Regions from separate parts of the Bacillus sp. SRI_025 genome, predicted to be linked through region 1. Evidence: riboswitches for the same ligand, from Rfam matches in the RefSeq annotation. Region 1 holds a riboswitch; the other holds the start of a gene.
What was found. Region 1 has a riboswitch for S-adenosylmethionine ahead of metK (methionine adenosyltransferase). Riboswitches for the same ligand answer to the same signal wherever they lie in the genome.
Positions count from the first base shown of each region.

Region 2: it holds a riboswitch for S-adenosylmethionine, as region 1 does, so the genes downstream of both, AC20OE_RS00870 (methionine ABC transporter ATP-binding protein) here and metK (methionine adenosyltransferase) in region 1, are expected to answer to the same signal.

Region 1 covers NZ_JBYEGB010000002.1:25,777-33,199, reverse strand. Annotated here, with positions in the region: gene asnB (asparagine synthase (glutamine-hydrolyzing)) at 1-263, opposite strand, end outside; gene metK (methionine adenosyltransferase) at 412-1,614, opposite strand; SAM riboswitch class I at 1,810-1,944, opposite strand; gene pckA (phosphoenolpyruvate carboxykinase (ATP)) at 2,171-3,757, shown strand; gene AC20OE_RS05005 (DUF2584 domain-containing protein) at 3,799-4,041, opposite strand; gene AC20OE_RS05000 (alpha/beta hydrolase family protein) at 4,081-4,875, opposite strand; gene AC20OE_RS04995 (phytoene desaturase family protein) at 4,902-6,383, opposite strand; gene AC20OE_RS04990 (glycosyltransferase family 2 protein) at 6,380-7,423, opposite strand, start outside.
Region 2 covers NZ_JBYEGB010000001.1:157,761-165,183, reverse strand. Annotated here, with positions in the region: gene AC20OE_RS00915 (3-hydroxyacyl-CoA dehydrogenase/enoyl-CoA hydratase family protein) at 1-18, shown strand, start outside; gene AC20OE_RS00910 (acetyl-CoA C-acetyltransferase) at 31-1,206, shown strand; gene AC20OE_RS00905 (acyl-CoA dehydrogenase family protein) at 1,221-3,002, shown strand; gene AC20OE_RS00900 (arsenate reductase family protein) at 3,114-3,470, shown strand; gene gcvH (glycine cleavage system protein GcvH) at 3,537-3,920, shown strand; gene AC20OE_RS00890 (YusG family protein) at 3,965-4,201, shown strand; gene AC20OE_RS00885 (toprim domain-containing protein) at 4,333-4,677, shown strand; gene AC20OE_RS00880 (thioredoxin family protein) at 4,690-4,992, shown strand; gene AC20OE_RS00875 (SCP2 sterol-binding domain-containing protein) at 5,113-5,454, shown strand; SAM riboswitch class I at 5,557-5,665, shown strand; gene AC20OE_RS00870 (methionine ABC transporter ATP-binding protein) at 5,820-6,845, shown strand; gene AC20OE_RS00865 (methionine ABC transporter permease) at 6,838-7,423, shown strand, end outside.

The sequences.
Region 1 (7,423 bases):
TCCTTCAGCTCCACATAGTTATAAATTTCTCCGTTGAAAATAATCCAGTACTTTTCATCTTCATAAGAAAGCGGCTGCTTTCCGTGCTCAACATCTATAATACTTAAACGTCTAAATCCAAATCCTACATGCTCATCATGAAAGTAACCCTCATCATCCGGACCGCGATGAACGATGAGACGATTCATTTGTTTAATTAGCTCTTCCTGTTCAGTAGTTTCGGACAATGGACGGTGATTAAATACACCAACAAACCCACACATATTATTGCCTCCACGTTATGTTATTTCTTAAAAGTAGACCTATAATTAGACAGTATTTTGTCCGATTTTGTTTCACATTTTTTCGCTTTTTACAGATTTTTTTTTAATCAAAAGGAAAACCGCTTAAAATAAGCGGTTTTCTATGTTGTTATTGTCCCAATGCTTCTTTACGAAGTGTTTCGGCTTTATCCGTTTTTTCCCACGGAAGATCTAAGTCGTGACGGCCGAAATGTCCGTATGCAGCTGTTTGTTTGTAGATCGGACGGCGCAGGTCAAGCATTTTAATAATGCCAGCTGGACGAAGATCAAAGTTTGCACGAACCACTTCAATTAATTTTTCTTCAGAAGCTTTTCCTGTTCCGAATGTATCAATTGAAATCGATACAGGCTGTGCAACACCAATTGCATAAGCAAGCTGTACTTCACAAGAATCTGCAAGGCCGGCAGCTACGATGTTTTTCGCTACGTAACGAGCAGCATATGCCGCAGAACGGTCAACCTTCGTTGCATCCTTACCTGAGAAAGCACCGCCGCCATGACGAGCATATCCGCCATACGTATCAACGATGATTTTACGTCCAGTTAAACCAGCATCCCCTTGAGGTCCACCGATCACGAAACGGCCAGTTGGGTTAATAAAGTATTTTGTCTGTTCATCAATCAGTTCACTTGGAACGACAGGGCTGATGACATGCTCTTTTAAGTCACTTTGGATTTGTTCAAGCGTCACTTCTGGTGCATGCTGCGTAGAAATAACCACTGTGTCAATACGAACTGGTTTGTTTTGCTCATCATATTCAACTGTGACTTGTGTTTTTCCGTCTGGACGAAGGTATGCAAGTGTCTCATTCTTACGTACTTCTGTTAAACGGCGAGATAATTTATGCGCTAGGGAAATCGGCAGCGGCATGAGCTCTTCGGTTTCGTTGTTGGCAAAACCAAACATCAATCCTTGGTCACCTGCACCAATCGCATCAATTTCTTCTTCAGTCATTGTTCCTTCACGTGCTTCAAGCGCTTTGTCTACACCTTGCGCAATATCAGCAGACTGTTCATCAATTGATGTAAGGACCGCACATGTTTCCGCATCAAAACCATATTTCGCACGTGTGTAGCCAATTTCCTTAATTGTGTCACGCACCGTCTTTGGAATATCGACATAAGTAGACGTTGTAATTTCACCGCTTACTAATACGAGACCGGTTGTAACAGAAGTTTCACAGGCAACACGTGCATTTGGATCTTTCTTTAAAATTTCATCCAAAATGCTGTCTGAAATTTGATCACAGATTTTATCCGGATGTCCTTCTGTCACTGATTCTGAAGTAAATAAACGACGATTTTGACTCATAATGGCTATTTCCTCCTGTACAAGACCACATCATCCCAAGATGAGGCCTCCAATATGATACGGAACTCGTTCCCTCTTATATTTAATAACGTTTATATTAGAGATGTTATTGGCAATTTGTTCATATGATATCCCAAAAATAAAAAAACCATTTCCTTCATTGCGAGGAAAGGGTCTGAGATCGCATGCCTTTCACTCTTATCGCTCAAGGTGTTCTTGTACCTTGCATCAGGTTAGCACCTTGGTTTCTCAGCATGTTCATGCCTTTTTCATAAGAAACCGGTTGCTGGGCTTCATCGGGCCTGTCCCTCCACCAACTCGGGATAAGAGTATCCGTTCAATAAGATATCTTATCTTAAACCCTTGCGTCATGTCAATGCTTCATAAGAATTATCTCCCTCTTTTTTCTCCTCACCATTAGCATCACCAAAAAGCATATTTTCATAGCAGAAATGAAAAAACACACACAAAAATTTTTAAATAGTATAGACTATTATTATTAATGTGTTATACTAATCGAAACAAACAAATTCAACGGTAAAGGAAGGGTTTTTTTATGAACTCAGTGGATTTAAAAGAAGATTTGCAGTCATTGCTCTCATTAGAAAATACGCACCAAAATTTATCTGTTCCGAAACTTGTTGAAAAGATTTTGGCACGTAATGAAGGCGTTTTAACATCAACAGGAGCTGTCCGCGCGACAACTGGAGCCTACACAGGACGTTCACCTAAAGATAAATTTATCGTCAAAGAAGAAAGCTCTGAGCATAAAATCGATTGGGGTCAAGTCAACCAGCCGATCTCCAAAGAAGCATTTGACCGTTTATATACAAAGGTTGTGTCATACTTAAAAGAACGTGATGAACTATTCGTCTTTGAAGGGTTTGCAGGCGCTGATGAAAGATATCGTATGCCGATTACAGTTGTAAACGAATTCGCATGGCACAATCTTTTTGCCAAGCAGCTATTTATCAGACCTGACGGGTCAACACCTTCTTCAAACGAAAAACCTTTCACCATCTTATCTGCACCGCACTTCAAAGCAGATCCTGCAACAGATGGCACAAACTCTGAAACGTTTATCATCGTTTCTTTTGAAAAACGCACGATTCTTATCGGTGGAACAGAATATGCAGGAGAAATGAAAAAGTCCATTTTCTCTGTGATGAACTACTTGCTTCCTGAGCAAGATATTTTATCCATGCACTGCTCAGCAAACGTAGGTCAAGAAGGCGATGTAGCCTTATTCTTTGGACTTTCAGGTACTGGGAAAACGACGCTTTCTGCAAGCGCAAGCCGCAAGCTGATCGGAGACGATGAACACGGCTGGTCTGGCACAGGGGTCTTTAATATCGAGGGCGGATGCTATGCGAAATGTGTGAACTTAAGTGAAGAAAAAGAACCACAGATCTACAAAGCGATCAGCTTCGGATCAGTTCTTGAAAACGTTGTGCTTGATGAAGAAACACGTGAAGCGGATTACGATGATACATTCTTTACTGAAAATACACGCGCTGCTTACCCAATCGAAATGATTGATAACATCGTGAAACCAAGTATCGCAGGACATCCATCTGCCATTGTCTTCTTAACAGCTGATGCGTTTGGCGTCTTACCTCCAATCAGCCGTTTAACAAAAGAACAGGCAATGTACCATTTCTTGAGCGGGTACACAAGTAAATTAGCTGGAACTGAGCGCGGTGTCACATCACCAGAAACGACATTCTCAACTTGCTTCGGTTCACCATTCCTCCCGCTTCCAGCTCACGTCTATGCTGAAATGCTCGGCAAAAAGATTGATGAGCACGGTGCTAAAGTATTCCTTGTGAATACAGGCTGGACTGGCGGAGGCTATGGTACAGGCAAACGAATGAATCTCGCTCATACAAGAGCAATGGTTCAGGCAGCAATCGAAGGTGACCTTGACAATGCTGAAATGATTACTGATGACATCTTCGGATTACACATCCCGCTTCATATTCCTGGTGTACCAGATGAAGTGCTTCAACCTGCTAAAACATGGGATGATCAAAAGGCTTATCAAGAAAAAGCACACTTCCTTGCCAATGAATTTAAAAAGAACTTCCAAAAATTCAGTCACGCGGCAAGTGACATTGAAGCCAAAGGCGGACCACTCGTATAACCAAATGAAAAAAGCTGAGGAGATTCAATCCCTCAGCTTTTTTAGTTTGTTGAATGCAATGACACAAGACGGTACGTCACCTTCGTGACATTGTCTGTCAGCTCCAGCTTTTCAACATGTGCTGTCCCAGTTTTTTCTCCGTCTTTCGTTTTGCGCACCTCAAGTGGAATATTTAACGGATAAATGCGGTATCCATCCTTCATGAGTTCAAATACATTTTCTTCAATTCTTGTCTCTTTTCCCTTTGTGACAATCATTGTATTAAATTCAACAGGCATTCCCATAATGAAAATCCCCCTACTTTCTATATTTCGTTATAATGCTTATTTTAACACATTTCCGCTTTTTCGGCTGTGCATCCATGTGGTCAGCCTTCTCACAATTTCTCGATTATGCTGCGGCGGGAAATAGTGGTTGTATCCATGGAAATACCACGTCTCCACAGACTTCCCGTGCTGGCGCAGTGCATCTTCTAACAAATATGCATGCTCAATCGAAACATTTTGGTCCTCTTCTCCGTGGATGATAAGGACAGGTGCTTCAATTTTATCCACATCATTTAAAGGGGTTCTGTTTTCATATGCCTCTGGCACCTTATGCGGCGGACCGCCAATCACACGTTTCATCATCCGTCTCATATCCACACGCTCTTCATAAGTCAGTTTCATGTCACTGACGCCTCCCCATGTGACAAAGGAAGCCGCCTCCTGTTTCATTTCTACAGCGGTCCAGATGCCCATAATACCGCCTCGCGAAAAACCAAAGATATGAATGCGATCCTTCTTCACTTTTTTGTGCTGCTTTAACAGCTGAAAGGCAGCAAAAGCATCTTTTCGATCTTCTCCGGCAAAATCTTCGTTCCCTTCGCCTCCTTGGTTTCCCCGGTAAAAGGGAGCAAAGACGACAAAACCCTGCGCGGCAAATTGCACAATCCGGCCAGGTCTGACCATCCCCACATTTTTAATGCCGCCTCGTAAGTACAAAAAGCCGTCGTAGAGACCTTCTCCGGCCGGCTCAGCGAGCAGCCCTTTCATCCGAAGTCCATCTGCCTCATAGGTCACTGTATATAAGTGAATATGCGGATGGGGCGACGGAAACCTTCTTTTTTCCACAATCACTCGATTTCTCTCCTTTTCATCTCTGTTTACGTCCATTGCTTCAGCATCGCTTCTGCGACAAGCTGGCCTGATTTTGTCACCATTGGCGTGCCGCCGCCTGGATGACTTGTTCCTCCAACAAACCAAAGTCCTTCAATGTCCTTTGACTGATTATTGATGCGAAAGAACGCCTGTTTGAACGAGTTTGAAGACATGCCATAAATGGCCCCACGATATGCCCCCGTTTTCTGCTGCAGATCGAGCGGAGTTTGAACCGCTTCATATTCGATCAGCTCATCCAAATCAAAAAGCCCTTTTTCCATTAATTTGTTTTTTACATGCTGACGATATGTCTCCTTTAGCATGTCCCAATCTTGCTCTTTTGTCACATAAGGTGCATTGGCCAGTACAAACAGGTTGCTTCTTCCCAGTCCTCCGCTTAAAGCTGGTTCTGAATGACCTGAATAGCATATGTAGAGCGTCGGGTCTTGAGGCAGTTGTTTTTTCTGAAAAATATCTTTGAATTCTTGCTCATAATCCTCAGGGAAAAACACAGTGTGATGAGCGAGCTGTTCATAGACTTTAGGTACACCTAATAAGAGAACAAAGCCCGACAACGACGGTTCAATACCAGCCAGTTTTTGATTTAAAAAACGAGGACGGTCTTTTTCATCTATAAGATGACGGTATACAGTCAGCGCATCTGCTCCTGCAATGACTTGATCTGCCTCATACATCTGCTGATCCGTCTCCACTCCTTTGATCCGCCGATCCTTCACATGAATCTTGTTCACTTGTTCATTGAGGTGAATCTGAACGCCTAATTCTTTTGCCAGTGTCTCAAATGCCTCAACTAAACGATATGTACCGCCTTGTATTCCATAAATCCCTTTCTCCCCTTCTAAATATGCCATCATGTTAAAAATAGCCGGCGCTTCGTAGGGAGAAGAGCCGATATAAGTGGCATACCGACCAAACATCGCCAATGTATGGGGATGACGGAAATATTGACGCAGCAGCCGCTGAACGGATGTGAACGGTTTGACAGCGAGAAGTGCTTTCATCAGCTTTAAATCCGCCTTATCCTTCCAGCTCAATAACAAACGATTTAAAAACTGCTCCTCTGCCTTTTGAAAAAGCGTCTTTGATTCCTGTAAAAATGCGCGGTATTGCTTCGCATCTTCAGGACTGAATGCAGCAATTTGTGATTCCATTTGCTCAATATTCGGCGTAAACTCGACCATATGGCCATCTGAAAAAATATTTTTGGTCAGTGGAGAAATCGGATAGAAGGTCACATAATCCTCCATCCGTCTATGGCAGGATGTAAACACTTCTTCAAAATATGCCTTCATTGTAATGGTACTCGGTCCTAAATCAAAAGAGTAGCCTGCCTCGTGATGGCGCTGCAATTTCCCGCCTAAAGCCGCTTCTTTTTCTAAAATGGTGACCTGAACCCCGCGTGACTGGAGACGGATCGCGGCTGATAATCCGCCAAGTCCGCCGCCGATGATGATCACTTTTTTCATTCGTACCTTCTCCCTTTCCATTCATACCCTTCTTTTTTCAGACCGATTTTCATAGAAGCAAAGCCAATGGCGATCAAGCTTAAAATACTGATCGGCAATATAAAAGCCATCGCAGATGTCCGACCATTTTCAGTATCTATTGCCGCTTTAATCGACACACCCAGCCCATAGCAAAGGATCGCTAAGCATATGCTCAAAACATCCAGCTGAAACAATGCGATCATGAAACAAATGACAGGAACCAAATAAAGGAGGGTGTATAAACAAAAGACACTGCTTAACAAAGCAATGCTTCGATTCACACCTGGGAATAAATTTTTCCGGTAACCTTCCCAAACCTCCTGCCCACTCTCATACATTCTCATATACACAAATGGATGAATGCTTGCAAGTGTGAACGGAAAGCCTTTTTCCTTCACCCGTCTAGCCAAGGCCATATCATCAACTAATGAATCCTTGATCGCTGCATGCCCGCCAATGTCGTGATAACAATTCTTTTCAATGGCAATAAAACCGCCATGTGCTGCGGCAAAAGCGGGGTTCTTAGATTTTCTTACCCATTTCACTGGCAGATGACAGCCAATGGTAAACATCATCATAGGAACCACAAGATGCTCAAAAAATGTACCTGTTTTCTGTTCTGGAAAACCTGACAGCATGCCCGTTTTTTGCATGCATAACTGCTTGTACACTGATTCAACTGCCCCTTTTTTTAACCGGACATCCGCATCTAAAAATAGCAGCCAGTCAGAAGCAGCAGCTTCCGCGAGCTGAGAACAGGCATATGATTTACCAAGCCAGCCGCGCTTTAATGGTTGACCTGACTGGACACGGATCCACGGATATCTTTCTGCAAAGCGTTCCACCATCGCTCTTGTCTGATCTGTCGAATGGTCATCAAGGACGATGAGCTCTTTCGGGTAAAGACGTTGATCAACGATCGACTGAAGACAGGCTTCGATCCGATTTTCCTCATTTCGCGCTGGAATCAGAATTGATAATGAAATCGGTTCACCCGGCGGAAAGGATGCTGGCTTTAA
Region 2 (7,423 bases), on a different contig from region 1:
AAACCTTTACGTAACTAAGGGGGAGTCAAAATGAGAGAAGCAGTCATTGTCGCTGGCGCAAGAACACCAGTAGGGAAGGCGAAAAAGGGATCGTTAAAACATGTCCGGCCTGATGATATGGGCGCATTATGTGTAAAAGAAACGTTAAAGCGTGCCGGTGAATACGACGGTCAAATAGATGATTTGATCATCGGCTGTGCAACGCCAGAAGCAGAGCAGGGGTTAAATGTAGCCCGAAATATTGGAGCACTAGCGGGACTGCCTTATACGGTACCTGCCATCACCATAAACCGCTACTGCTCGTCAGGTCTTCAGTCTATCGCTTATGCGGGTGAACGAATTATGCTCGGTCAGGCAGACACGATTTTAGCCGGAGGAGTCGAATCGATGTCGCAGGTGCCGATGATGGGGCATTCCATTCGTCCGAATGCTCTCTTGGCAGAGCAAGCACCTGAATACTACATGAGCATGGGGCACACGGCAGAGCAAGTGGCGCAAAAGTATCAGGTCACACGTCAAGATCAGGATGCCTTTGCGGTGAGGAGTCATCAAAAGGCAGCAAAGGCACTTCAAGAAGGGAAGTTTTCTGATGAAATTGTGCCCGTTGATGTAACAGACCGGCGGATAGGAGAACAATATCAATTAGAAGAGCATCAATTCACGTTCTCACAGGATGAAGGTGTGAGAGCAGGTACAACGGAAGAGATTCTTTCCACTTTGCGTCCAGCCTTTTCGACAAAAGGTACGGTGACTGCAGGGAACTCGTCTCAAACAAGTGACGGGGCTGCGTGTGTGATGATGATGGACCGCGAGAAAGCATCCTCACTTTCTCTTCAGCCGCTCGCTAAATTCAGAGCATTTGCTGTTGGCGGTGTACCGCCTGAGGTGATGGGAATCGGTCCGGTTGAAGCCATACCGCGTGCGCTGAAAATCGCTGGACTTGAGCTGAAGGATATTGGTCTGTTTGAATTAAACGAAGCGTTTGCCTCTCAGGCAATTCAAGTCATTCGCCATTTAGGAATTGATGAAGAAAAAGTGAATGTCAACGGCGGGGCAATTGCGCTTGGACATCCGCTCGGCTGTACAGGAACGAAACTAACGCTGTCACTTATTCATGAAATGAAACGGCGAAACGAGCAATTTGGCATTGTCACAATGTGTATCGGCGGGGGCATGGGAGCAGCAGGCATTTTTGAATTGATCTAAAGGGGGAAATCAGGATGAAAGCATTGGAAGATGTAAAAAAGGGTGGAAGCTTTTTAATTGATGAGACGAATTATGAGCATATCTTTACACCGGAGGATTTCTCTGATGAACATCAAATGATTGGAAAGACAACAGAGGATTATATTTTACAAGATGTGGTTCCGCATATAGATCAAATTGAAAACCATGAGTTCGAGCATTCGGTCAGGCTTCTCAAAAAGGCTGGTGAGCTTGGCCTTCTAGGAGCCGATGTACCTGAAGAATTCGGCGGGCTTGGATTGGATAAAATCAGTTCAGCAATCATTACTGAAAAATTCGCTAGAGCAGGCAGTTTCTCACTTTCCTATGGCGCTCATGTCGGTATTGGTTCTCTGCCGATCGTGCTCTTCGGAAATCAAGCGCAAAAGGAAACGTACCTGCCAGGACTCGCCTCTGGTGAAACCATTGCGGCGTACGCACTCACTGAGCCAGGATCAGGCTCTGACGCTCTTGGAGCAAAAACAACTGCGGTTCTGAATGAAGCAGGTACCCATTATGTCCTCAATGGAGAAAAGCAGTGGATCACAAACTCCGCATTTGCCGATGTCTTTGTTGTGTATGCGAAGATTGATGGTGAACACTTCTCTGCTTTTATTGTCGAAAAGGATTTTCCAGGTGTCAAAACGGGACCTGAAGAGAAAAAGATGGGCATTAAAGGGTCATCGACAAGAACATTAATTCTTGAAGATGCCCAAGTACCGAAGGAGAATTTGCTTGGTGAAGCCGGCAGAGGACATGTGATTGCCTTTAACATTTTAAATATCGGACGCTATAAGCTTGCAGTCGGCACAATCGGTGCATCAAAGCGCGTCATTCAATTGTCGGCCGAATATGCGAACCAGCGTAAGCAGTTCAAAACACCAATTTCTCAATTCAGCTTAATTGGTGAAAAAGCAGCCAATATGTCAGCAAAGCTCTATGCGATGGAAAGTGCTGTTTACCGTACGGTTGGATTATTTGAACAGCGGATGGGTCTATTAAGTGACGAAGAGCAAAAAGACGGCAAACAAATTGCTCAATCCATTGCGGAATATGCGATTGAATGTTCTCTCTGTAAAGTCCTTGGCTCTGAAACGTTAGATTATATTGTGGATGAAGGCGTGCAGATTCACGGCGGATATGGATTCATGCAAGAATACGAGGTCGAAAGAGCCTATCGCGATTCACGAATTAACCGGATCTTTGAAGGGACAAACGAAATCAACCGTTTGCTTGTACCAGGTACATTCTTGAAGAAAGCGATGAAAGGAGAGCTTCCGCTGCTTCAAAAAGCGCAGACCTTACAGGAAGAGCTGATGATGATGATGCCGGAAGAGCCAGGCGATCAGCCGCTCGATCAAGAAAAATATTTGCTCACCCATGCGAAAAAGGTCGCCTTAATGGTAGCTGGTATGGCAGCCATGAAATACGGGAAATCCTTAGACAAAGAGCAAGAAATTCTAGTGAACATAGCCGATATCGTCAATGAAATTTTTGCTGCTGAATCAGCAATTTTGCGTACGGAAAAGGCAATCGCTGCATCAGGCGCAGAAAAGAATGCTCAAAAGCTGGCTTACACACAAATTTTCACGCAGGAGGCTTTCTTAAAGATTGAAGCCCATGCAAAAGAATCCTTGATTGCGATGGAGGAAGGAGATTCACTCCGCATGAGCCTGTCAGCCCTTCGCAAGCTGACAAGATTTACTCCAATCAATGTCATCGCCAAAAAGCGTGAAGTGGCAAAACGAATCTTTGAAGCAGAGAAATATATCGTATAAGGATGGCTTAAAAGGTGCGGATATCACTCCGCACCTTTTTGTAAGCATACATTTAGGTTTTTAAAATATTTTGTGATAAAATGTTGTCACAATTTGCAGGAGGTGAAAATGGTGGCTTTAGATTTTTACGAATACCCATCTTGCGGTACATGCCGAAAAGCAAAAAAGTGGCTGGAAGCACACAATAAAGACATCAACAGCATACATATCGTCGAAGAGACGCCTGATAAAGAAACATTAAAAGCCCTTTACGAAAAAAGCGGTTTAGAGCTGAAGAAATTCTTTAATACAAGCGGACAAAAATACCGGGAGCTGCAGCTGAAAGATCAACTTCCTGCAATGTCAGAGGACGAGCAGCTAGAATTACTCGCGTCTAACGGAATGCTGATCAAGCGCCCGATTACAACAGACGGTAAACGAGTAACAGTTGGATTTAACGAAGATACATTTAAAAGCGTCTGGAAATGATGTAACTTTCATTCAGATTGTGGTATCTTCAATATAGATTGTAAGAAAAGACTGGAGGGGTATTGAATGAGCACACCAAAAGATTTACGTTATTCAGAAGAACATGAATGGGTCAAAGTAGAAGGAGATAAGGTGCGTATCGGTATTACGCATTTTGCTCAATCTGAGCTGGGCGATATCGTGTTCGTTGAGCTTCCTGAAGTAGGAGACAAAATCACAGCGGACGAGCCTTTCGGAAGTGTAGAATCAGTGAAAACAGTTTCTGAACTTTATGCACCGATCAATGGCACAATCGTCGAAGTGAACGATGAGCTGGATGACAGCCCAGAATTCGTCAACGACTCTCCATATGAAAAAGCATGGATGATCGTTGTAGAACCAGCTGATGCATCTGAAATCGAGAACTTAATGACTGCTGAGCAATATGAAGAAATGACAAAAGAAGACTAATTCATGTGAAATTGGACACTCTACCTTTATGGGGGGTGTCCAATTTGTCTTTTCAAAAAGAACAGGTGGATATAACAGAGCATGTCACTGGACGATTCAAAGAAAGCGGCATGGTGCTTTATCATCAAAATGAAGAGATTGGCACAATGATTAGTGAAAACCAATATGAGCTGAAATCGGGATATTCCTATGATCAAAATCGTTTTTATCGTCTAACGGATACGTTGACCGATGGGACAGAAAAATATGTAGACTGTGACGATGAAAATGGGTGGTGCTAATCACAGAGGAGACTGCAGTGAACAAAAACTGCAGTCTTTTTGATGACGAGGCGCCCAATCTTTACAACCTGGATGAAAGATTGTAATCTAAGGAAGAAGTGAATCAACGTCAAAAGGGCCGGGTGATCGTGATGAATGTCGAGATAGAAAAGGTCATCATTGTAGAAGGTAAAACAGATAAACAAAAGCTGAAAGAAGTCATAAGTGAACCTGTTACCATCATTTGCACCAATGGCACGATCAGTACATCGAAGCTGGACCAGCTTGTGGACGATTTAGTGGGGAAAGACGTTTACATACTAGCAGACAGTGACGATGCAGGCGACAAACTGCGGAAGCAATTTCGAAAAGAATTCCCTGAAGCACTTCATCTTTTTGTCGACAGAACGTACCGCGAAGTGGCCGCTTCACCGTCAGCCCACATTGCATCTATCCTATTAGCTGCAAACATTGATGTTCATTCGAAATATTTATGAGGGTGGACGTATATGAAAGAGATTGAAGAACACGAATTCAAAGAGATAGAGGACGATTTATTTCTTTTATACTTATATACACCGTTTTGTGGAACATGCCAGCTGGCAAAGAAAATGCTGGCAGTCGTAGACGCCATGCAGCCGGATGTACCATTTTACGAAAACAATTTAAACTACTCACCAGGCTTTGCAAAAGCATTTGAGATCGAGAGTGTTCCTTGCTTTCTACTTTTTAAAAAAGGAGAATTGGTGCAAAAAGGCTATGCCTTTCACTCAGTTCCATATCTTCATGAAATGATTGAAACCGCTAAATAAAGCGGTTTTTTGTCATATTTCAAGAAATTCATTTGAAAATTTGTCGAGTTATTTATAAAGGACAAGAAGATGTTTGTAGAGAAATGTTATGTATAACCAAATGACAGGGAGGTTATACATGTGGAAAATGTGAAAGCCCATGGTAACACAGGGCAGCGTTTATTATTAAAACCGCTGCTCTCATCATCATCCTTGAAGATTACATTTGAGGCGGAAACTGACTCTTGTACATTGATTGTGGATGAACGTGGTGAAGTGAAGAAACTACCTGCAATTGAGTTATCGGATCTCATCTTTTATGGTGAGAGGAAAGAGATTCTACAATTATTAGATGGAGATATGTCCTTACAGCAGTTAATCAGCAGAGGACAAGTCAAAGTCAAAGGGTCATTCCGTGCGCTCCTTAGACTAGAGGCAGTGCTTTGGCTGACGAACGGTTTTTTTCGAAAAATGATAACGTAGTTGTTTACTTGGAAATTAGCGATTTACAGCGTTGACATATCTCAGATAGCATGATATTCTACGTTAGTAAAAACATGAACATCACATAAAACAACATATTTTCTCTTATTAAGAGAGGTGGAGGGACGTGCCCTATGAAACCCGGCAACCGTCAGCATAGCTGAAATTGGTGCCAATTCACTCAAAGCCGCAGCGCTTTGAAAGATGAGAGAAAGGCGTAATTGACATAAAAGGCCTTTCTGCTTGCGTTGCAGTTAGGTCTTTTTTACTGACCTGACGTCAGGCTAGAGTCATGACAGAAAGAAGAATAAATAACGTATGTGATGGAAACCTATAGATTCAGCAAGAAAGCAGGTGATCAGACTGTGATTCATTTACAGAATGTATCAAAAACGTATCATTCAAAAAGCGGAAATGTTGATGCCGTGAAAGACGTCAACTTGGATATTGATAAAGGTGAAATATTCGGAATTATCGGGTATAGCGGTGCAGGAAAAAGCTCGCTTATTCGCCTATTAAACGGTCTGGAGCTGCCAACAGAAGGAATTGTTGAAGTGGCAGGCAACCGGATCAATGAAGTATCGAATGCGAAACTTCGGAAAGCAAGACAAGAAATCAGCATGATCTTCCAGCACTTTAATTTACTTTGGTCAAGAACGGTGAGACAAAACATTATGTTCCCGCTTGAGATCGCAGGTGTACCGACATCGAAACGGAGAGAACGTGCGAATGAACTGATTAAATTGGTCGGTTTAGAAGGAAAAGAAAATGCATACCCGTCTCAGCTGAGCGGCGGGCAAAAACAGCGTGTCGGCATTGCGAGAGCATTAGCGAATGATCCAAAGGTTCTTCTATGTGACGAAGCGACATCTGCGCTAGATCCGCAAACGACCGATTCAATCCTTGAGCTTTTGGCCGATATCAATAAACGGTTAGGGCTCACGATTGTGCTCATTACACATGAAATGCACGTCATTCGCAAAATTTGTCATCGCGTCGCAGTCATGGAAAATGGACGTATTGTCGAAGAAGGCGAAGTATTGCGCGTCTTCAGACAGCCGAAGGAAGAAATGACGAAGCGATTTGTGAAACAGCTTGCGGAACCAGAGGAAGCGAAAGAAACAATCGAGCACGTCCTAGAGCGAGTAAAAGAAGGTCAGGTCGTACGGTTGTCCTTTATCGGTGATTCTGCCGAGCAGCCACTGATCACAGAAATCATTCGATCGTTTCATGTCGATGTGAACATCCTTCAAGGGAAGATTTCTCAAACGCAGGAAGGCGCGTTTGGAACACTCTTTATCCACATTAATGGAGAAGAGACCGAGGTAGAAAAAGCCATCGCCTATATCCAAAGCAAACAGGTTGAAATCGAGGTGATGACATATGTTTGAGAAATGGTTTCCGAACGTTGATTTAGACGTCATCTGGAGTGCAACAGGAGAAACAGTTTATATGACACTGATTTCATTGGCATTTGCCTTTGTCATCGGGATTATCCTAGGGCTCCTGCTCTTCCTTACAGGAAAAGGCGGTCTTTGGGAAAATAAACCGATTAACACCGTCATTGGGGCAGTCGTCAATATTTTCAGATCGATTCCTTTTATCATTCTAATCATTCTATTATTAGGATTTACAAAACTCATTATGGGCACGATTCTTGGTCCAAATGCAGCACTCCCTGCCCTTGTCATAGGGTCAGCTCCATTCTATGCACGTCTTGTCGAAATTGCACTGCGTGAGGTAGACAAAGGAGTCATTGAAGCAGCACGATCAATGGGAGCAAAAACATCGACAATCATTTTCAAAGTATTGCTGCCAGAATCATTGCCAGCCCTTATTTCAGGTATTACCGTAACAGCGATTGCTCTAATTGGCTCTACTGCGATTGCAGGTGCAATTGGAGCAGGCGGACTTGGTGACCTCGCCTATGTGGAAGGGTACCAATCTGGTAATACAGATGTCACACTTG